Regions from separate parts of the Priestia sp. SIMBA_032 genome, predicted to be linked through region 3. Evidence: riboswitches for the same ligand, from Rfam matches in the RefSeq annotation. Region 3 holds a riboswitch; each other region holds the start of a gene.
What was found. A riboswitch is a leader RNA that binds a small molecule or an ion and turns the genes downstream of it on or off. The one in region 3 is predicted to bind lysine.
Positions count from the first base shown of each region.

Region 1: it holds a riboswitch for lysine, as region 3 does, so the genes downstream of both, dapA (4-hydroxy-tetrahydrodipicolinate synthase) here and lysA (diaminopimelate decarboxylase) in region 3, are expected to answer to the same signal.
Region 2: it holds a riboswitch for lysine, as region 3 does, so the genes downstream of both, SB717_RS10575 (amino acid permease) here and lysA (diaminopimelate decarboxylase) in region 3, are expected to answer to the same signal.

Region 1 is NZ_JAWRXD010000001.1:86,368-94,336, forward strand. It holds gene SB717_RS00385 (CynX/NimT family MFS transporter) at 1-154, opposite strand, end outside; gene SB717_RS00390 (DUF421 domain-containing protein) at 1,024-1,674, shown strand; gene SB717_RS00395 (CBS domain-containing protein) at 1,864-2,289, opposite strand; gene SB717_RS00400 (DMT family transporter) at 2,650-3,495, shown strand; gene dapA (4-hydroxy-tetrahydrodipicolinate synthase) at 3,758-4,645, opposite strand; lysine riboswitch at 4,772-4,950, opposite strand; gene SB717_RS00410 (hypothetical protein) at 5,199-5,456, opposite strand; gene SB717_RS00415 (hypothetical protein) at 5,518-5,805, opposite strand; gene SB717_RS00420 (YnfE family protein) at 6,050-6,301, opposite strand; gene SB717_RS00425 (hypothetical protein) at 6,548-6,847, opposite strand; gene SB717_RS00430 (H-type small acid-soluble spore protein) at 6,999-7,178, shown strand; gene SB717_RS00435 (hypothetical protein) at 7,296-7,466, shown strand; gene SB717_RS00440 (DUF3243 domain-containing protein) at 7,716-7,969, opposite strand, start outside.
Region 2 is NZ_JAWRXD010000003.1:81,333-89,301, reverse strand. It holds gene SB717_RS10605 (TcaA NTF2-like domain-containing protein) at 1-298, opposite strand, end outside; gene eat (ethanolamine permease) at 438-1,787, opposite strand; gene eutC (ethanolamine ammonia-lyase subunit EutC) at 1,809-2,522, opposite strand; gene SB717_RS10590 (ethanolamine ammonia-lyase subunit EutB) at 2,537-3,907, opposite strand; gene SB717_RS10585 (ethanolamine ammonia-lyase reactivating factor EutA) at 3,934-5,352, opposite strand; gene thiT (energy-coupled thiamine transporter ThiT) at 5,509-6,114, opposite strand; TPP riboswitch at 6,147-6,247, opposite strand; lysine riboswitch at 6,422-6,606, shown strand; gene SB717_RS10575 (amino acid permease) at 6,709-7,969, shown strand, end outside.
Region 3 is NZ_JAWRXD010000003.1:284,413-292,381, forward strand. It holds gene SB717_RS11595 (NAD(P)/FAD-dependent oxidoreductase) at 1-451, opposite strand, end outside; gene SB717_RS11600 (CBO0543 family protein) at 789-1,301, shown strand; lysine riboswitch at 1,368-1,550, shown strand; gene lysA (diaminopimelate decarboxylase) at 1,689-3,017, shown strand; gene SB717_RS11610 (dicarboxylate/amino acid:cation symporter) at 3,070-4,332, shown strand; gene SB717_RS11615 (hypothetical protein) at 4,467-4,601, shown strand; gene SB717_RS11620 (hypothetical protein) at 4,759-4,944, shown strand; gene SB717_RS11625 (LysR family transcriptional regulator) at 5,077-5,988, shown strand; gene SB717_RS11630 (O-methyltransferase) at 6,218-6,904, opposite strand; gene SB717_RS11635 (pentapeptide repeat-containing protein) at 7,088-7,807, opposite strand; gene SB717_RS11640 (PadR family transcriptional regulator) at 7,823-7,969, opposite strand, start outside.

The sequences.
Region 1 (7,969 bases), on a different contig from region 3:
TGTCACGAATAGAAGCTACCAGTGGGCCCACAGATGTTAAAGGGGCTCTGAGATTAGCTCCAATTAGGATAATGCCTATAATCAGTAATCCTATTTTAGGATTTATATTTAGTTTTGGCTGTTCTAGTCGATTTGTTGTGTGTGGGATACCCATGGTAGCTATAGACCCTCCGTATATAATCTTAAAGTTTTTAAAATTAAGTAATATATTCATTTACTGTGCAGATTGCCATGATAGCATCCACAAGTTTACAAAGTAGGTTCAACTAAAATCAGTATGAGAACTTACTTCAACTATATGATGACCAGATGTATGTAAAGAATCTATCATATGGTTATATAAATCAATTAACATATGATTTATGTAATGCTTCTAACATTGTTTTATGCAGCTGGATGTCAGCTTTTTCATAAGCTTTTCCCTGCTTTGTTTGTAGTCGGCCAGTATGTACGACAGATTATATATCCTCTCTCAATGTATTTCGGCTCATTTCAAATTGTTGCATTAATTTCATTTCAGAAAGGATCTGTCTTCCATTTTCCCATATACTCTATATTCATTTAAGGATTCGATTTGAGAGACAACTTGTTCTACAAGTGACATACGATTTGCCTTTAATATATCAACTGTACATCCTTCTAATTTTTAGAGGGATTAGTTCATTGGTTATTTTAGCACATATAGATGAGAGTATAAATATGGCTGCGGTATTAGACAGCTAAATGTATAAATACTAATACCTTGAGCAAACTATTCAAGATGCCTAAACGGCATCTTCTTCAATACACATAATATACAAAACAAAGTTAATATAATCGACTCTCTTAAGTTAACTGTTTTTATAAGGCTCCTGTTAAAATCTAGTGCCATGAATAACACTTTAAACACTTTGTACGTTATTCATTTAATTTCTAACATAAAGAAATAAACATCTTAGAGAATCAGCTAAGTGTATAAATCTATATATTACATTCACCCCTGTTCCAAGAAAGAAGAAGATTCTAATGAAAGGAGAGCGTAAAGTGGAAATCATCCAAGTAAGCTGGCGTACAGTATTATTATATGTTGTGATTATTATTATTTTTCGTTTTATTGGCCAACGAGGCATAAATCAGCTAAATGTCATTGATCTTGTTGTTGTGCTTATGATAAGTGAACTTGGAGTGGTTGCAATTGAGGATACGGGAGAGTCCTTACTACATCAACTTGTACCTATTCTTATATTAACACTTATCCAAATAGGGCTTACCTATATCCAATTAAAAAGTCAAAAGTTACGCAGAGTACTAGATGGGCAACCTATTATTGTAATAAGACAAGGAAAAATTGATGAAAAACAAATGAAAAAATCACGTTATAATTTGGACGACTTGCTTTTACAACTGCGGGATAAAAATATAGGAGATATCCGTGAGGTAGATTATGCGATATTAGAGCCTTCAGGTACATTATCTGTATTTAAAAAATCAGAAAGCAAAGATAAATCAGGATCTGTATTTTTACTTCCCCTTGTTATTGATGGGATCATTCAAGAAAAGCATTTAAATCTAATAAATAAAAATTCTTCTTGGCTTTTCAACGAATTGAAAAAAAGAGGGTACAAAGACGTGAAACGTATTTTATATTGTAGTTTTTTAAATGGGCAGCTTTTTGTGGATATAAAAAATGAATGATAAAAAAATCTAGGACGAAAATGGGTTTAAACTTGGCTAATTCTATAGAAAGCCACAAACTGCTGGAGCTATTGAATACAAGATCTTTAAAAGCTGTAATAGTCATGTGTTGTTATGTATAAACGAAGAGCAAGCTAATAAAAATCAGCTTGCTCTTATCTATAAGATGAAGTACAAAAAGGGCTTTTTTTATTTATTAAGCTCAGCAGGAGCTGAAATATTCTCAAGAACTTTTCCTGTTTCTTTATTTGAAGTATTACTTATCGCTAAATCTCCCAGAGAAACCATTCCAATGAGTTTTCCGTTTTCTACAATAGGAAGTCTGCGTATTTGATGCTGAGACATGAGATCTGAAGCCTGCTCTACAGACATGTATTTTGTACCGGTAATAACATCAGTATTAATCATTTCAGATATTTGGGTATTCGTATTAAAATTATTAGCTAATCCCTTGACGACTAAATCACGATCCGTTATTAGGCCTATCAGCTTATCATTTTCACAAATTGGAATAACTCCTACATCTACATTCTTCATCATATTAGCTACCTCACCACATGAACTTTTAAGGTTACCTGTCTCAATATTAGAAGTCATCACTTCTGTTATATTCATAGCAACTCCTCCTTTATTTAATCATTGTCTTACTTCACTTGATTCCCGCACCTCATCTTCTAAAACGTCCATTTGAGTTTTAGGATACAAAGCTTTAGGTTTTAATGAGAAGAAAATGGTGAATGGATTTGAAAAATTCATCGCATTTTATTGGACAGTAAAAAGGTGTAAGAATGACAGGAAACGAGTTTTTAATAAAAGAGCACAACCCGTTGGTTCGTAATAAATTTATACTTCTCATCTTTATACTTTTACAAAAGAGTTATCCGAAGCTAATTTTCATTAAATTGAAATATTAAAACTATTATATAAATTGTATAATTTAGTAGTATAAAAACTACTAGGAAGGAATTACACACTATGTTATGGTTTATATCTGCTTTAGGGACAGCTGTATGCTTCGGAGTAAACAATACTTTATTTAAATGGGGTGCTCTTCAACATTTATCTAAAGTGTGTATTCAACTTTTCTTTTATTGGATTTCTTTTTTTATCCTCTTATTAGTTACTCTTATTAAAGGAAGTTTTGAATTTCACATTTTACCTATTTTAACGGGGGCACTAATCGGTATCTTAAATGCCAATGGCAATATCCAAATGTCGAAAGCCTTTGAGAAAGGACCTGCGAGTATTACATCTACCATTATTGCGATGAATACAGTCATTGTTGTTATAGCTACATCCTTATTATTTCCTCAATCCATTCCTTTAACAAATTGGATTGGTATCGTCATTATTATATTGGCAGCTTGTATTATTCAGTATCAACCAAACAAAACGGCACACATAGAGTATAAATTATGGATTTTGAGCTGCTGTTTAGCTCTTCTATCTATCGGAACAGTTGGTATTATTATGAAATTCAGCACGTATCAGCACTTTAGCATGGGTGAAATGCTTGTTTCAATGTATGGCGGAGGAGCTGTCTATTTAAGTTTATTAGCTCGGAAAGAATTTAAAAAATTAACTGCACATAAAATTGAAATAAAGATAGGTATACTAGTTGGTATATTAAGTACGATTGGTTACAGCTGTTATTTATTCGCCCTAAAGGAAGGTCCATCCAGTGTGGTTTATCCAATCATTAGTTTAAATTGTATTGTTGTTTTAATTGGGAGCTTAGTTATCTTTAAAGAAAGACTTAAAAAATATCAATTAATAGGAATTATTCTTACTTTATGCGGAATCGTGTTGACTAAGATATAAGTTTTTGCACTAATACCGACAGAAGAACGAACATATAGTAAAATAGGTCTCCCTCTGTATGGCAACTGAAGATGTATATAGTATACATACATAGAAAAAACAGAAAAACTCCCCCAATGCGTTAAGGGAGTTTTTCTATTTTTAGGAGTTAGCTAAATGATAATTCATCCATCTTGAGCTTTGGGCACCAACCTTGCCTTAATGCATCGATTGAATCGGTCGTTTTAGCTATGCTCTCTCTTCTAATCTATTTTTATTTATTTCAACAGGTAACGTTAATGCCGCTAGTTTGCAGAACTTTTTCTAGTGCACTTTGCTCTTTATTGCTTAAAGGAACCATTGGCAAACGAACACCGCCAACTTGTATTCCATTTAAATTTAATGCAGCTTTTACTGGCGAAGGACTTGGCGCAATAAATAATGTTCTCATAATTGGAAGCAGATTGCGATGTATAGCAGCAGCTTTTTGGACATCGCCATTTTTGAAGGCATTAATCATTTCTTGCATATCATTGCCAATGATGTGGGAAGCAACTGAAATAACTCCTGTCCCGCCAATTGCTAATACTGGTATTGTTAACCCATCATCGCCGCTGTATAGTGTAAAGTCGCTAGGTGTTTTGCTAATAATCTCTGCCATGTCATCCAAATTGCCACTTGCTTCCTTAATTGACACAACATTAGGGATCTCTGATAGACGAACAATTGTTTCAACAGAAATGTTAACTATGCTTCGCCCTGGGATATTATAAAGCATAACTGGTAGAGAGGTTGATTCCGCAATCGTTTTAAAATGCTGGTACAAGCCTTCTTGAGACGGCTTATTATAGTATGGAGCAACGAGCATAATACCATCGACTCCTGTTTCCTCTGCAAGTTTCGTTAAGCTAATCGAAGCTTGCGTGTTGTTTGAGCCAGTTCCAGCGATGACGTGGACTCTTCCAGCAGCAGCTTTTACAACACATTTGAATAATTCAATTTTTTCTTCTGTGGTTAATGTTGGAGACTCTCCAGTTGTACCAGCTACAACTAAGCCATCTGTGCCATTTGTAATTAAATGCTCAACTAACGTTTTCGTCGCGTTAAAATCAATTTCGCCATTCTGATCAAATGGGGTAACCATTGCTGTTAATACTTGGCCAAAATTCATAACTACACACCCTTTATAAAATTTTTAAAATTAGAGGGGTCAGGACCATTCATAAGAAACGCAAAAAGCAGCAACGAGGGATTCGTTGCTGCAGTAGAAACAATATTTATCAAAAATAGTTTCCGTGCGTAAGATAGCCCTCCATATAGTTTCCTATATGACAGTTCTGTATTTATTCAACAGCAGAACCAGCTTCAAGAACATGAGATTCTTTTGGCTTCGGCAAATACCCCTTTCCACAATTGTCATTGGATCTCATTCTCCTCAAATTGTATACTTATGATCTTTGCACCTCTATCCTCACTTCAAAAAATATTGAAATAAGAAAATATTTAATTGAATTTAATATAACAGTAAATTTCCTTTCACGCAAGAATCATTTAAGTATAGTTTCACGGATATTATATAATTGAGTCCCTAAACTAGGATGTGTCCAAATTATTGACTCAAGCTCACAACCTCAATATCATTCATGTTAGCAGTCTACCTTTCTTTTTGCTATCCGCTATATATTTGAATTTATAGAGTGTACATATAATAAAAAGCCACCCGCTTAGAGTGACTTAGCATTAGGTTTATTCTTTAATTCATCAGGTACGTAATCTAAAAGTACGGATATTATTGTATTAAAATGCCATGGAGTAAGATTGTTGCCAGCACTTTCTTTTAACTCAGTTCTTAGCTTTTCACCCCATATAGGATATTTATTGTTGCTTTTTGCTTCCTCTAACATATACTCAACTACATTTAGTACTTTATAATATTCGTTTTCTTTTGCGCTAATATAATAATCCTTTTGTTTATAGTTCATATCTCCAATCTCCTTTTGGTTATTTATGAACAATAAATTTTTTCATAAGATAGCATCAAATTTAGACTATATCTCTTATTTCCTTATAACATCTACATTGATTTAAATAGTTTATAATATCTTGGTTATTTACTTCTTTGATATTATCTCCAAAAAGTTCAACGGCACTTTCTAAACGTTCCCTTTGATTATCAATCGTTAGTACATATCGAAGTGCATCAACTACTGGTGCATTATGATATGTACGACGAGCGAAATATTCTTCGATTGCCTTATTTAAGTATTCTGATTCAGCCTTTCTAAATTTAGGTTCTGACCTTTGAAGGTTCTTTACCTCCATCTCCATCATGAATCCCTCATCCTCTCAGCTTTAATTTACTATTTTATTTCCCTACTGGAAGTAAAATAAAACTTAGTTTGTATACAAATTAATATATTTTCTCAAAATAAAAAACACCTGTGAAGACAGATGTTTTTTGTAAACTTAACATATTACAGAAGAAACGATTCGTCATCAAAAGGAACAAAGTGATTAGTTACAGTACGTGCTCGTTTTTTATAGTTATCCGTTATCCGTTATGGTTATGAAAGTACTATTTTGTTAATTGATTATACATGTCTTCCAGCTCTGAAAAAGAAATGTCTTCAGAGGCATAACCTACAGCAGCATCCACAATTCGATCAAAACTTTCAGATGAGATGCTTTCTGCTTTGAGGTATCGCTCATACTGCTCTAGTTGTTCCTGCTGATTTTCTAAATCTCTTCCTTTTCCTTCGTAATCAGGAGCTTTTATCGTTTCAATATTTTTCTTAACAACATCGACATACTGTCTTAATTCTTCCACATTTATCCCTCTCCTTCTATTTTTGAAGTAACACATGGATCAAAAATATGACACATCAGTAAAGGAAAAGTAGCACTCTCCCTCTATAAATATTGCGTCAAACCTCCAGAATTATACATTTTTAAAAAACAAAAACACCCCTAGAGGGTGCTTTTCGAAAATATTCTGTACTGAAAGGAGAGACCATTCACCTACAAAGGGAACGGTGGATTGCTTATAGTATGTGTTATTTTCTTAGATTTATACTTAAAAAAGAAAAAATCCCACTACTGGAAAAAATGCTGTTTTCCCAACGTAAACCTTGCGGAAACTAGGTATACTTTTCTCCGTTTTCATGATGAAGCTTGCCGATTCAATTTCAATAAAGGTCTGATGTAGAACTGATATGTTCCATAATTGTTGATTGTAATCAGATGCACACACACTTTCATCATAACGTGCTTTAATAATATGTCTGAATTCTCCGATTAAGCACTGACCAGTGTAGCATTTTACCCCTTTTTCTTCTATAGCATTTAGCACTTTAAACTCAAATTGAATTTTCATAAGTAAACCCATCGATGTTTGCTTCATGTAAAGCTAAAGAATAGATTAATTTTTGATGGAGCATAGCATGCAGTCAAATTCTTGTTGAGGAAATATAGCTTTATCTTTTAATTAACACATCTAAGGACATACTAAAAAATGAGGTGATAATATGGAAATAAATCGAGCTAAGCAAATTCTTTCTTCACCCAAGGAAATTGATGTTCATTACCACGGAGTTCCTATTTGGATTAAAAGTGTAGATGAAACATCAAGTATGGCTACCGTTCATGCGAGAGGAACACATGATGAAGACCGTATGGTTCCAGTCCTTGATTTAGAAGAAAAATAAAAAGCCACAAAGGAAGAATGTGGAATTTTCGCATTCTTTTCTTCCATCTCCAAATAGAACCGAATAACTGATACCATATTTCTCTAAGCTTTATTTATAAGAAAAAAGAGGTGCAGCATGAAAGAGAAAAAAGAACCACAATTCAGAAGTGGCGAGCTAGAAAATGCGGAACTAAAAGGCTATTATGGAATGGACCCTGAAACAAGCCTTCAATCCGTTAATTTTGCTACGACAGAGAACCCATACTTAAATGAGCATTATCAAGAAGATTCTAAAGAAAATGAATAAAAAGAGAAGAAAATAACCGACCTTTATTTCTTTTCTGTAGTTATACATTTTTATTAAGTTAACAATAGAAAGGTTTTCAGATAGCATATTTCGATTTCGGCTTATTCTTAATTTTGTAACGATATTACCTGACACATAACGATTATAAAAAGCCACTTGTTTTACGCAAGTGGCTCTTTGCTATATTGATTGAATGCATTTGAACCCCTAAATAAATAATGGCAAAAAGCAATCTATAATTGATGTAGATTATTCTTTGACTAATTTAACAAGCATATGAGCAAGATGATGTTGTTCTTCCTCGTTTCCAACTTTCCATAACTCATGTAACAAGTATTGTTCTTCATTTTGTGGCTCTTCATGGATTGCGAGATAGTCAGCTATTTTTTTAGCTGCTAGAGCTAATTGATTATCATTTAACCCTAGTTTCTCACCTTTTGTGACTTTATCTCCTAAGTAACTTTTAAATTCGTTAAAACTAGAAAGGATGTTGTCTTTCTTCT
Region 2 (7,969 bases), 200 kb from region 3:
AACTGTCCGCTTTCAAAAAAGCTTTTAGATCATTAAAAGAGTTTTGATCAATTGCTTTTCCGAACGCTGAAAAGTAATCAGTCATCCAGGCTGTGATAAATTTTCCGCTCATTGCTTCTTTATTCAAATCAATTGATTGAATGCTTTCTACCTGTGTTTTTGGTTCGTTTAGTACTTTTTTTGCATCTTTTTCTACTATCATTGTATTTCCGTCTTTTATTGTTTCTTCTTGCTGACAGGCTGATAACAGAATAGATGAAACAACCGTGATAATGATTGTATTACGTTTGTTCATCATAATTGCCCCTTCTTTATCTAATATAAATGTATGTATATTCTTCCAACAAACAGACCTAGTATATCATTCTACAAAAAAACGCTCAACCCTTTAATTTCACAAGAAAAACGGCTTGCTTTTACAGCAGCCGTTTTTCTACTTATTTAATAGATGCTTCTTTATATGAATTGGAAGCCTCTTTTTTAAGCTGTCTTGAACCATAAAGAACATAGTAAATAATTGAAAGAAGGAAAATTCCAAGAATCACGTACATTAAAGGTAGAGAAACACCAAACAGCATTAAATTTGTTGTAAGAACACTGTATTTTATAATGCTGTATAAGCACAGAATCCCTAATACTAAGGCAATGCTTGGCACTACCGGGTAATTTACTTTAAAAGGACGAGACAGGTTAGGTTCTTTTTTGCGTAAAATAAAAAGAGAAACTAAACTGATGCAGTACATCATCATTGCTCCGAATACAGACAAGATAATAAGAGCATTGGCAAACGTGGCAGATCCAGCGCAAATCACACCGATTGCTCCTGGAATCAACAAACCGCCGACAGGAACTCCTTTTTTATTTGTTTTAGCAAGAAATTTAGGAAAGTAACCATCTCGTGCAAGCGCGTAGGTTTGTCTTGAAAACCCCATGATGATTCCATTTAAACTAGCAATTAATCCGAATAATCCAATAATAGCAACAACCGTTGAAATGCTGTTTCCGTATACAGAAGACAGCGCCTGTGGAAGTGGATAATCAGCTAGCTTCCCGCTTCCTCCGCCAAGTCCTGCTGTTACAAATAGCGTAAACAAGGTTGCCGTTGCTAGAGTAATAATCGCCCCAATAAACCCTTTAGGGATGTTTTTCTTAGGGTTTTCAACTTCTTCTGCAGCCATCGCTCCGCCTTCTATTGCTAGATAAAACCAAACAGCGAATGGAATAGCTGCTAGTACTCCTGTTGGACCATTAATAAATGAATGATCGTTAAAAATATTTGATGTTTGTACATGAGGCAAACCAGCTACATAAAAAATAGATAAACCAATTAGTGCGACAATGGTAGCTGTAAGCTCAATCACTGCTACTTCTTTTACCCCGATTAAATTTAGTAAAACAAAGAAAATAAAGGCACCTACTGTTGCATATACAGGGTTAACTGCTGGGATAAGAAAGTGCAGGTATGCTCCTGTTGATACCGCAATAGCAGGAGGCGCAAAAATAAATTCAAGCAAGCATGCAATCCCGGCGATGTATCCGCCGAAAGGTCCAAGTGCTCTTCTTGCATAAGCTGAGGGTCCACCGGCTTGCGGGATAGATGTTGAAAGCTCTGCATAGCTGAACATAAACGTGGTATAAAACACGGTTACAATCAAGGTTGCAATTGCAAGTCCGATAATCCCGCCTTGTTCAAACCCGTAATTCCACCCAAAGTATTGCCCCGAAATAACCATGCCGACTGAAATAGCCCATAAATGAATAGGTTTTAATTGTTTTTGTAACGCCATACCGTTTCCTCCTTTTGATGTTTAGACAATAAGGTGTACACCGCTTGTTTGCTGCTTGATCATTTTGTCAATCATGGTACCGATATGTGCGGCTGCCTCAATAGGAGGCGTTCCTCTTCTATGAATATTAGAAATAACCATACGATCAGACTCTTTTTTGCCTTTGTTAGGTTCATAGCACATGTAAGCACTCATTGATTCAGCACTGACCAGTCCAGGTCGCTCTCCAATCAATAGCACAAGTGCTTTTGGTTTTATGATCTCGCCAATTTCATCCATACATGCAACTCGTCCTCCTTTTACAAAAAATGAAGTCCCGACACGAAGCCCATATGACTGCAGGGAATCAATTAAAGCAGGATACACGTCGCTCATGTTTTCTTCAACTGCCTTAGCGCTCAGTCCATCTGATACCACTACTTGTATATCAGGCTGCTGCACGCAGTTTTTTAAAATCTCTTTCTTAGCGTCATCTGCTAATAATCTTCCTTGATCCGGTCGTTTTAAATAATGTTCTTTTGACTTCACTCTTGTATCCACAGAAAAAAGGTTAAACTCAGATAGAATATCTTCTGAAACTGTTCCGTATACAGAGTCTACAGCTGCGGCGTGATCTGTACGAAAAGATAAAACGTCTTTTGTTAGCGGTCTTGTTCCCGTACGGCCGACACCTATGCGGGCAGGGGTAAATTGTTTAAGTGTTTCAAGCGGATCGCGATTTGACTTTGGTATCATAGTAACCACCTTCCTTAAATCAAATTCATAAAAATAGTTGGGTCTCCAGCTCTTGATGTAAAGCGTCCGTTTTCCATAATATGCTGATCTTCTAGCCATTTTTGAAATAATGGCGTTGGAGTACGGCCAAGTACGTTGCGCACGGTTGCGATATCATGATAACTAAGAGACTGGTAGTTTAGCATGCAGTCATCAGCCATGGGCACTCCTATTACAAAGTTCACCCCAGCTGTTCCTAGAAGCATACTTAAATTATCCATATCGTTTTGATCAGCATCCATGTGGTTGGTGTAACATACGTCTACTCCCATAGGCAAGCCGTGCATTTTGCCCATAAAGTGATCTTCTAGCCCAGCTCGCAGGACTTGTTTGCTGTTATATAAATATTCAGGTCCAATAAATCCAACAACCGTGTTAACTAAGAAAGGCTTGTAGTGGCGAGCTAAGCCGTAGCATCTAGCTTCGAGCGTTACTTGATCAATATTATAGTGAGCTTCTGCTGACAGTTCAGAACCTTGTCCTGTTTCAAAATACCAGCGGTTTGGACCTTTTGCCGTCCCTTTTTCATGAATTAACGCTGTTGCTTCATCGAGCATAGAGGGTGAAATCCCAAATGAATCATTACCGGCTTCTGTTCCTGCTAAACTTTGAAAAATCAAGTCAGCAGATGCTCCTTTTTCGATTGCTCTCATCTGACTCGTTACGTGTGATAACACACAGTTTTGAGTAGGGATGGACCATTCATTGATTATATTTTTTGTTTCATTTAAAAGCGCGTAGATATTATCCGTTGTGTCAATAACGGGGTTAATTCCAATAACCGCATCCCCAATTCCATAGCTTAACGCTTCGTAGAGAGATGCTCTCATTCCTTTTAAGTTATCTGAAGGATGATTAGGCTGGGCTCTTGAAGCCAATACGCCTTTTTGGCCGATAGTCGTTTGACAAGTGGTTTGCACTTCTATTTTTGCTGCTCCTTGAATTAAATCTAAATTGGACATAATTTTAGTAGCTGCCGCAATCATTTCGCTACTTAACCCTTTGCTAAGCGCAAGAAGGTCTTCTCTGGTATGCTCATCAGATAAGATGTATTCTCTTAACTCCCCTACTGTCCAATTTTTTATAATGTCGTAAACCGATGAATCAATTTGACTTTCGATTAACGCTGAGACATTGTCTTCATCTGGACTTAGCAGTGGATAATTTCGAATATCAGCAAGTGTGATACCAGCTAGAACTTGTTTGGCTGCCATTCGTTCTTTCATTGACTCAGCGCTAACTCCCGCTAGCTGATCTCCAGAACGCTCTTCGTTTGCTTTGGCCATGATTTCTTTTAAGCTATAAAATGAAAATGTTTCTCCTAACAATCGGGTAGTTTTAAACATCTTTTCCTCCTTGTATGTTCAGTGGATTATGATGAAAAAGCGAGCGTTTTAACCGAAACAGAGATTGCCTCTCCAGCTACGGGTAACCCTAGATCGATATAATCTCCGTGGGTAAAATCAATTTGATCTAAACAAATAATTTCTAATTCTTTCTTCTGTTTGGCTAGTGCTTGTCCTAAAGCTTTTGCAATATCTTGCTCGCATAAAACAACGAGGCACTTAGCTCCCTTAAAACAAGCAATGAATTCAGCGCTTATTACTTTTGCTAATTCTTGAAGCATCTTATAGCTGCAGTAAGGAAAATGAGATAAAGCAATAGCAGCGGGAGGATCTTCTGCACTGAAAACAGTTGAAGCCTGCATACATGCCGTTCGAGCTCTTTCTTGAAACAGCTGCGGATTCCACTCATCCTCTTGCTGTACGGGTATTTCTATGATCGGAATATTTTTCAGCGGCAGCCGTTTAGACCCAATGTATACGGTTGACCCGCTAACTTCTGTATTTTGCATGCCGGCTCCAATGACAGTAGCGCGCGTTGTTTCAGCGGCTTGAGATACCTGTATGGATTGAAAGTGATACGCTAGCAGCGGACCGATATCTCTGTGTATGGCCACTTCCTTCACTGTTTTTGGCTTATGTTTCTTCATCATTGCTCCTATTCCTCCTGAAACCATGATTGTTTCCGGTTGGATAGAAGATCTTATATGAAGAGAAACGAGCAGCGAAGAGGTTTGAGTCAGTGCTCTTACATAATTCACGGTTTCTTCAGCTAGCAATTGACAGATAGAAGAGAGTTTTTCAAATGTTGCTTTTTCACCTTCATACAGCATCAAAGAATTATTTTTTAAAAATTCAGTTAAATAAGACGAAACGTAGGTAACAAGACCATCTGAATTCAGACGAATTAATCTTCCGCCTACATGCAATGTGAATGTCTCTATCACTTTGCCATTTTGACATAAAGCGATGTTAGCGGTGCCTCCCCCTACATCGACATTGGCAATCACTTGATTTGTTTCAAGAGAGCGTTCGATTGCTCCCGATCCTTTTGCTGCTAACATTCCTTCTAAGTCAGCACCAGCTGTTGCAACAACAAAGTTCCCAGCGTGTTCAGCTAGATAATGAACGATACTCTCTGCATTTTGCTTCCGAGCCGTTTCTCCTGTAATGATCACAGCGCCTGCCTCCACTTGATCTAAGGAGATCCCTGCTTTTTTGTATTCTTTTTCTAGTAATAGCATTAACCTTCGGACATCGATTTCAACCTCGTTTACCATAGGTGTTGTATAGATGGAACTTGCATACGTTACGCGACGATCAATAATTTGACAGCCTGGCAGCGTAAACTGATTTTGTTGATTTGCTATTAACAGCTTGCTTACAATCAGTTTTGTTGTGCTTGTTCCAATATCTAACCCTATGCTCATCATCCATTTCTGTAGCATACGATCAATCCCTTATCTCGTTTGAATATGGTGATTATCATAAAACATTTTTTTGAATATTTCACTAACTATGTTATCAAACCTGACATGCTTTTGTGTAAACAAAGGTGACAAATGACAAAAAAGACTAAACCTTGGTAGATTTAGTCTTTTTTATTATGAGTGTGATTTAGTTACAATCATTCTTGATGCCGATGGAATTAATAGTGAAAGAATGATTAAGCAGGCTATTAATGACCCTACCATTGAAATTCCGTTCATTGAAAAAGAATACCACAGAGCGGACATTCCCTTTGGCGCATATGATCCCCAAAAAATAATACCAGCAATAAAGTGCCAGAAATAACGTGCGAAGCTGCCGATAATAAGGGATAGAACAATTAAAACAAAAGCTTTTGATCTGTTATTGTTAGCTAAATTTGTTTTGATAGATTGTGAAAAAACACCTCCAAAACCTATAAAAGCAAAAGCCACAATATATTCAATAAACGTTTGCAGTGCTGTTAAAATATAAGCCGTCCCTGTTGCTAACTGCAAAAGCCCCCATAATAGACCAGATAGAGCTCCGCCTTTTACTCCCCAGCGAAAGCACATAATAAAAATGGGCACCATGGAGAACGAAATACTCACAGCCGTTGCAATCTTAATGGAAGGCAAAAGATCAAGTAAAAGTGCTAATGCTGCAAAAATAGCTATTTCAATTTTAGCCTGTAAAGGTAATGCCTTATTCACGTTTCTCACTCCTGTTTTTGAATCATTCATATCAAACGGTTTACACAGGAGTAAGCAAATATATGCTACTATTCCCACATTCCTACGCTAGCGTTAACTAACAGGTTCGAAGGGTCTGAACAATTTGTTCACTCTCAGCACGGCGGCTCCCCCTGTGGTACGTTCGGATATTTATGTATTATGAAGACACTATTTATTATACCATATGTCACAAAATAGATTCGAGAGATTTCAAAGATGTTTCTATTTTCTGAATCTATTTTTTATAATGACAATCGTTTTAGTATTTGATATACTTCTTTTATGTCAATTGAATATAAAAAACCCTCATCCTAATCGATGAGGTAGAGGTCGCAGTTTTTAATAGTAAAGTAACGGAAATGCAGAGAACATTGAGGATGTTGCTTGAAAGGAAAAATTGCCGAAGTTTAAATCACTTCTCGGTTGATTTAAGCTGGGGCTGTCTCCGAACAGGAACAGAACTGTCACATCATGCGAATGATGTGAAGAGCTATCTTCACGGAAGGTTGACGCGGTTTTCAGATTTAAAAGCGCGCACATATACTGCGGGCTTTTTTTATGTTATCCCGTCTCTTTCCGTACATTCGAAAGGAGTATTTATCTATGCAAGAGCAGCAAGAATTAAAACGTGGGTTGAAATCTCGCCACTTAACGATGATTTCATTAGGAGGAGCCATCGGAACCGGTTTATTCCTAGCAAGTGGTGGAGCAATTCACACAGCAGGACCTGGGGGAGCGCTTTTAGCTTACGCGATCATTGGCGTCATGGTTTACTTTTTGATGACCAGCCTGGCGGAGCTCGCAGCTTATATGCCTGAAGCCGGTTCGTTTAGTACGTATGCGTCTCGGTTTGTAGATCCATCCTTTGGTTTCGCTCTCGGCTGGAACTATTGGTACAACTGGGCTATTACGATTGCAGCTGAATTATCCGCTGGAGCCCTTATTATGAAATTTTGGTTCCCAAACTCTTCCTCTATTTTATGGAGTGCCCTCTTTTTATTAATTATGTTTGGGCTTAATTACCTTTCTGTAAAAGGATTTGGTGAATCGGAATTTTGGTTTTCGTTAATTAAAGTAATAACGGTTATTATCTTTTTAGTTATTGGTATTATGATGATTTTTGGTATCTTTAACAATGAAGCACCGGGTTTTAAAAACTTCACGCTTGGTGATGGACCTATTCACGGTGGATTCTTTACGGTATTAGGTATTTTTATGGCTGCTGGTTTTTCATTCCAAGGAACAGAGTTGCTTGGAGTCGCAGCTGGAGAAAGTGAAGATCCGGAAAAAACGGTTCCTCGCGCAGTTAAACAAGTCTTCTGGCGCATCTTGTTATTTTATATTTTAGCTATTTTTGTTATCGGGATGCTTATTCCATACACAGCGGATTCCTTAGCAAGTGATGATGTGCGAGTAAGTCCGTTTACTTTAATATTCGAACGAGCGGGTCTAGCGTTTGCTGCATCAGCTATCAATGCCGTTATTTTAACAGCTGTTTTATCTGCTGGTAACTCAGGTATGTATGCTTCTACACGTATGTTGTGGAACTTAGCGAAAGATGGAAAAGCACCGAGGTTCTTAGCAAAAGTGAATAAACGAGGCGTTCCGGTTAATGCTTTAATCGCAACGGCACTTGTCGGTACACTTGCATTTGGTGCTTCATTTTTTGGAGATGGTGCGGTATACACATGGTTACTTAACGCTTCTGGTATGTCTGGTTTTATTGCTTGGTTAGGAATTGCGATCAGCCACTATCGTTTTAGAAGAGCATTTGTTGCTCAAGGTCATGATTTGAGTGAACTTCCATATCATGCAAAACTTTTCCCATTTGGCCCTATCTTTGCCTTTATTTTATGTGCCGTTG
Region 3 (7,969 bases):
CGCGAGCGGCTCCGCTAATATGAACTGAATTGTATTCTTCGGAAAGAACCGGAAACAAAGCCTGTGTTTCTTTAGCTGATAAACGTGTAATCTCGCCTATTTCAGGAGCTTCTTCCCGACGCTTATATGCTCGTTCTTCCATTTTTTTAAGCTTTTGGTCATCAGTATGTAAGCTAATTGCTCCTACTCGCTTATATCCCGTATCCGTCTCTCCATCTTCTTCTAATTGCTGAATTAATGTTTGATAGTACTTGGCGCCGCCTTTTGCTAAGCGGTACCATGCTTTATTTCGACGCTGCGAAAGCCATGGACAAACAATTCCTGCTGCTGCATCAGTAGCTTGACCAGCATCCTTGCGATCTATCAATGTCACATCTGCTCCTGCTTTTGCTAAATGATATGCTGTAGAAGCTCCAAGTATCCCCGCTCCAACTACGATGTATGTTTTCATACCAAAACACCCTTTTCTTTCTTCTAGTATTCTCATGCTATATGTATGCAATTTTAGCATAGCAAAAAAAGAAGTCACATACTAGGCGAAGCTATTTTGAGCTTATTTTTACGTCTTTCTGCCTTTAACATATAGCTCCTTTCATCTCATAAACAAAAGTGTTAAAAGTTCCTTTACGGAGATTATAGCAGGATGAAGAAAGCTATAAATAGTGGTAGTACGTCTTTAACGCTGTTTCTTACGGCTTTTCTATTATAGTTTCTGAATAAAAGCAGAGAGAATAAAATTTCTATAATATGTAAATAAAAAGAAATAACTATTATTTTAAGGAGAGCGTATGCAATCTTCATTTGTATTATTTTTTATCATTCTTGGTTTGCTATTTGGCAAGTGGCGAAGATATCAAGAATACTATCCTACTTTGCTGTTTTGGGTCACGGGAAATTTGCTTTATGAAGTGCTGCTGTTTCATCACCGTGTATGGGTATTTCACCCTGTTGGTATTGATCACCTTTTTCTACCCGATCACCTAATGGTCTCCCTTGGAATAACCTTAATTATTTATCCGTTTGTCATACCGGTATTTTTAGGAAGGCTGCCGCTGAATGTAAGCGGCCGACTGTGGTGGATTCTTTTGTGGGCGCTTTTATTTACTGTGATTGAGTTCATTGCTTATGTTAATCACAGTATCACTCATCATTATGGATGGTCGCTGCTGTGTTCTTTTCTCTTCAATATTGTCACGTTCTCACTTTTAGTGATTCATCAGAAGACAGCTCTTGCTGCTTGGATACTATCTGGAAGCTTCATAGCTTTTTTATTTATCTTCTTTGATATTCCTATGCCTTAATTTTTCATTGACTAGACGGAGGAAAAGGAAATATAATAGGAGTTACATTTAAATATAATTTTCCTCTCTGAGAATAGAGGTGCATGAAATCAAGAGTCACTTATTGGAGACTAATGGAGTCTGTGAAGATAAGTAAAAGGGATTTCGTGCCGAAGTATATAAACATCCATTGTGTTCATATACTGGTTCAGTATTGAATAAATGCTGAGCTGTCACAAACCATTTGGTTTGTGGAGAGCTATTGAAGAGATGTTGATGCCTAGAATATAATAATACTTTATTATTATGAAACCAAGACGCGTGAACATCACTTCACGGGTCTTTTTTGTGTTTTTCTACTGACCATCAAAGTTATAGTTGAATGATTTAAATGGAGGGATACGGATTATGTACTTACATGGAACGAGTAAAATTAACAGCAGCAATCATTTAGAAATTGGGCAGTGCGATACGGTCGAACTGAAAAAACAATACGGCACTCCCCTATACATCTACGATCAAGAATTAATTGAGACGAAATGCAAGGCCTTCCATTCAGCCTTTCAAAGAAGCGGATTTTCATATCAAATCGCCTATGCAGGGAAAGCGTTTCTTTGTATGGAAATGGCTAGCCTTTTAACGAAGCTTGATATGTCATTAGACGTGGTCTCAGGAGGCGAATTGTTCACAGCGCTTGAAGCTGGATATCCAGCTGAACGCATTCATTTTCACGGAAATAACAAAACCATTGAAGAAATTGAAATGGCTCTTGATGCGAATATTGGCTGTTTTGTTGTGGATAACTTCACCGAACTTGAAGTCCTGCATGCCTTAGCAGCTGAGCGCAAACAGAAAGCATCTATTCTTCTGCGTGTTACTCCAGGGATTGAAGCCCACACACATGAGTATATTATGACCGGACAGGAAGACTCCAAGTTTGGATTTGGTCTTTCCAATGACCAAGCTATGAAAGCGGTAAGTTCTGCATTAGAAAAGCCTTACTACGATCTTTTAGGCATTCATTGTCATATTGGTTCGCAAATTTTTGAAGTAGACGGTTTTTCTCGCGCCATTGATATTTTAACTGATTTCTTATTCAGTATTCGTGATAAAATGGAGTTTGAAGTAAAAGTTTTAAACGTAGGTGGTGGTTTTGGTATTCGTTATACCGAAAGCGACTCTCCTCTTCCAGTTGAGTATTATGTAGATGCACTGACAGAAAAGCTAAGCCGCACGTTAACTGAACAAAATTATACTCTTCCAGAAGTCTGGATTGAGCCTGGAAGAAGCATCGTAGGAGAAGCAGGTACAACGCTTTACACAGTTGGCTCAACTAAGGAGATTCCAGGTGTACGTAAATACGTAGGAATTGACGGCGGTATGACCGACAATATTCGTCCTGCCCTTTATGATGCAAAGCATGAAGCTGTCTTGGCTAATAGAGTGACGGATAAAAAAGATGAAACGGTATCAATTGCGGGGAAATGCTGTGAATCAGGAGATATGCTTATTTGGGATATTGATTTACCGCGCGTTAATCAAGGAGATTTACTAGCAGTATCCTCTACAGGTGCCTACAACTATTCAATGGCTAGCAATTACAACCGTATTCCGCGCCCTGCTGTTGTATTTGTGAAAAATGGAGAAGCTCGTCTTGCTGTAGAGCGAGAAACATACGAAGATTTGGTGCGTAAAGATGTAAAGCCAGTCGTTACTACGTATGCAATGAGCAAATGATAGCTGTTCTTGCGTAGTAAAGAAGCTATTGTTGTTTGGAGGAAATCTAACTATGGTTTTAAGTGTATTTAAAACGTACAGATCATCGCTTATTCTGCTTCTCGCTATTTTAATTGGCGGGATAGCAGGATATGCTATCGGGCCTGATGTGGCAGTCGTAAAGCCCTTTGGTGATTTGTTTCTTAATCTAATGTTCATGATTATCGTTCCCCTTGTCTTTTTTAGTGTTGCTTCGGCGATTGCAAACATGAACGAAATGAAACGTCTTGGTAAAATTATGCTGGGTATTGCCGTTGTGTTTGTCGCCACTGCTGCTGTTTCAGCCGTTCTAGGCTTTTTAGGCGCCTCACTTTATAATCCACTGCACAACGTAGATACTTCTGCCATTAAAGAATTAATGGGTGACAGTGAAAATACAGCTGAAAAAATGACCCTTTTAACCCAGCTTGTTAGTACATTTACTGTACCTGATTTTGTTCAGTTATTTTCAAAAGAGCATATTTTACAATTAATTGTCTTTGCCGTTATTTTCGGTATTGCTACAACGATGGCTGGTGAAAAAGGACAGCTTATGGCGAAATTTCTGACTTCGGGTCAAGAAGTATCGATGAAGGTTGTTAAAATTGTGATGTACTATGCTCCAATTGGTTTAGGATGCTATTTTGCTACTGTAGTAGGAGAACTTGGACCAAAGATCTTACAAGGGTACGCTAGAGCATTTATTCTTTACTTATTAATTGCAATCGTTTACTATTTTGGTTTCTTTACGCTATATGCATGGATTGCTGGCGGTAAAGCAGGAATTAAGCTGTTTTGGAAAAATGCAGCTGCTCCTTCTATCACCGCTATTGCTACCTGTTCTTCTGCTGCATCTATTCCAGTCAATTTAGATGCAACAAAGAAAATGGGTGTGCCGCTGGATATTGCTGAAACGGTGATTCCACTAGGAGCAAACACGCATAAAGATGGTTCTGTTATCGGCGGTATTCTAAAGATTGTTTTCTTATTCAGTTTGTTTGGCAAAGATATGACGTCTGCTACGAGTATTTTGAGCATATTAGGCGTAGCCTTTTTAGTTGGAGCCGTAATGGGAGCGATTCCTGGAGGCGGTATGATTGGCGAAATGTTAATCATTACAATTTACGGATTTTCTCCAGAAGTCCTGCCTATTATTGCGGTCATTTCAACGATTATTGACGCCCCTGCTACGCTCTTAAACAGTACGGGAAATACAGTAACAGCGATGCTTGTTACAAGGTTTACAGAAGGAAAAGACTGGATTAACAAAATTATCACCACCGATAAAGTCGCCTAGCAAAAAAGCAAAGGGAACAGTCTTAGTGACTCTCCCTTTGTTTTTTTCGTGTGCAGTAATATAGCAGTGCATAAAGTCTGTAAATATACACATTCTATAGGTATGTTTCATAACCGGACTGGAGGTGTCGTCTAATGAGTAACGCTGCAGGAGGTTCAAAAAAGAATCAACCGAATGATGCCAATCACGTAAGCGCAGAAACAAAAGCTCATCAAAAACGTCTCACTGAGCAAAACAAACAAGAGCATCAGGCTGAAGAGCGAAAATAAAATGACGTTAAAGAACGTGTGGCACAGGCCCTGCGTTCTTTGGCGTCATTTTATTTTTAGAGGGAGCTTCATAGCGCCGCTCGTTATAGGTCTATCGTACAACCTCCTTTCAAACTTTTACATATTCTATTAATAGGTTTGTAAAAGGAGGAATGATATGATGTTTTCTTGGCTAGAGATTACAGCCGCAGCCTTTGGACTTTCAGTTATTTTGATAAGTCTTGCATTTTTGCCCGAACGTAGATGCAAAAATCTTTATATTCCCCATCAGCTAATAGCAAAATCTAGGTTTCTCTATAAAAAGATTATTCGTTTTATCAATCAACTTCGACAGAAACTTTAGTTTATTTTTTTCCCTGTTTTATTCATTGAATAAATTCTCCCTTTTTAATCAGCGCATTTACAGTAAATAATTTAATAGGTAAAATAAAGAATAAAGAAAAAGGATAAGCAGTTTGCAGAAATGGAGTTTCACATGGAAATCAGAGACTTAGAATACTTTATAGAGGTAGCCAATCATAAAAATTTTACAAAGGCAGCGCTACAAGTTCATTTGTCACAAACGGCTTTAAGTAAAGCCGTCAAAAAAGTAGAAAATGAACTAGGATTTGAGCTTCTTGATCGTTCGACGAGAGAATTAAAGCTGACTGATGCAGGAGAAGTTGTGTATCACCAGGCAACTAAAGCTCTGTCGGTGTTAAAAGACATGCCTCACTTGTTGGGAGATTTAATGAACTTGCAAACCGGGCAAATCAAGATGGGAGTCCCTCCGCTCATCGGGACCTTGTTTTTCCCGAAGATTGCAAAAGCATTTAATAAACAATACCCTAAAGTATCTCTAGAGCTTATTGAATTTGGAGCAAAAAAAATTGAAGCGCTTGTGGAAGAGGCTGGTGTAGATATGGGGATTGTTATGCTTCCTCTCACAAGCGGTCATGATGGGCATTTTCACGTATACCCTTTCGTTAAGGAAAGGTTCCTTTTATACGCCCATAAAAACCATCCTTTAGCGAAACGTTCTTCCGTCTGGATGAAAGAATTGGAACATGAAAAATTCATTATGTTCAGTGAAGAATTTACGCTGCACGACCGGTTAATCCAAGATGCTTTAAAATCAAGCTTTGTGCCTTCAATAGCGTATACAAGCTCTCAATGGGATTTAATCATTGAATTAACAGCGGCAGAACTTGGTATTGCTATTTTACCGGAATCGCTTTATGTCAAAGTGAAAGATCCCAATATTATTACCGTACCTATTGCACATCCTGAAATGATGTGGGAGCTTGGAATTATTCTGTTAAAAGAACGTTACAGTTCATTTGCTGTACGAGAATTAATTAGTTTTTTAACCGAAAAACAAATAACAAATAAGTTGGACGCAAATTAAATAGAGGCTGGGAGATAACGACATCAATCCACTCTAAAGACGAACGGATTGGATACATGATCTGAACAGCTAAAAACGAATACATGCATGAAATCTACGTTTACTATCACCGTAAAAAAAACCCAACGATGAATCGAGATTCTCCATCAAGAATTTGAATTCATCGTTCGGATTTTCCTTCAACAAAACTACTTTTGTCCCAACCTCTTTATATGTAACACGAGTTCTATCATTCAACAATTCCTAAAATAAAGCCATCATACCCTTTGCTCCCAACGGTTTGTATAGCCGTGGCACTGATTCGTTTTTCTTGAGCCAGAGCATTCATAAATTGGCGAATTCCTTTTACATTTTCATCTTCACTTTCTGCATTCACCACATGCCCTTGACGAACAACATTATCACAAATAATCAGACTTCCTTTTTTCGATAATTCTAGAGCCCACTTTAAGTAATTTGGGTTATTCGGCTTGTCAGCATCAATAAAGATAAGATCAAAAGGATCTGTTCCCTTATCCTTTAATACAGCTAATGTATCAAGCCCGGGGCCGACAATGACTTCTACTAAGTGGCTTACTCCCGCTCTTTTTAAATTAGCTCTTGCAACTTCTGCATGCTGAGCGCTTAATTCGAGCGTAATTAGCTGTCCGTCTTTGGGAAGAGCTCTAGCTAGCCAAATCGTGCTGTACCCTCCAAGAGTACCAATTTCTAAAATGCGTTTAGCTCCTTTTAGTGAAGCTAACAAATGCAGAAACTTTCCTTGACTAGGCGAGACGTCGATAGCAGGTAGTCCAGCCTTTTGATTTGCCTTCAATACCTCCTCAAGAATGGGGTCAGGTTGTATAAGCTTATTATTCATATAAAGATCCACTTCATTCCAAATTTCATATATAGACATTTCCATACTCCTCCACATAAGTCATAAAAGCTTTATTATTATTTAAAAGATACGAATATGTTTTTCTCATATCCAGCTTGTTGCCGTAATCGTTCGTATTATGAATGTGTTCTAGCTCTCTAATAAACTATCCTGCTCGCTCTTAAAAAGAATTGTTATATGTCCATAAAAAAGAGACCTTCAGAGAGGTCTTTTTTATCTTTAAATAATCGTAACTTTACTAAGATCTATCTTGGCACTTTTTAAAAAGTTATATGTCAATTTATCCATTTTTGCACCTTCAAAATCGGATTTCTTTAAATCTGATCCTCGAAACTGTACATTTAGCAAAGTTGCGTTGCGAAATGAGGATTTTTTTAATGATGTTCCTTCAAAGATTGTTCCGTTAAATGTTTCTTCGTCAAACACAATCTCTGTTAAATTACATTGCTTAAAGTACGTATTGTCATAGATACAATCTTTAAAACTAGCCTGTTTAAAATTTGCCCATTTAAACTGTACGCCTGTCAAATTAACGTGATGAAATATCGCTTTCGTTAAATTACTGCTTTTAAACATGCTTTCTGTAAGGTCTGCGTAGCTAAAATCAGATTCGTTCAAATTACTTGCATTAAATTTCCCTTTATACACCGATACAGAACGAAAATCAGATTTTGTAAGCTCAGTCTTTGAAAAATCCATAGGAACGGTTTGCTTCAATTCCTTTGTGGCTACATTCATTGATTCAATCAGTTCAGTGATATCACCAATAGAATTGATTGTCATATGATAAGCCTGTTCCTCACTGTGTCCGTCTTCTTTGTAGTCTGTAAACTTTTCCTGCAAATTCTGAGATAGTTCTTCTTCTAAATCTTGAACGTTTTTTACATCCTGATAAGGAGCAAAAATGTTATGCACATGATTTTTTATTCTTTCGTTCATTTATAACATCCTTTCTTACAGCAACAAATCAATAATTTTTTTCGCTTGCTCCCAGTTTTCTTTGTTTTGTTTATATACGCTTTTTCCTTGTTCTGTAATTTTATAGTATTTTCTGCGACCGCCTTGTACGGCATCTCCCCAGTAAGAAAGAATATGTTCATC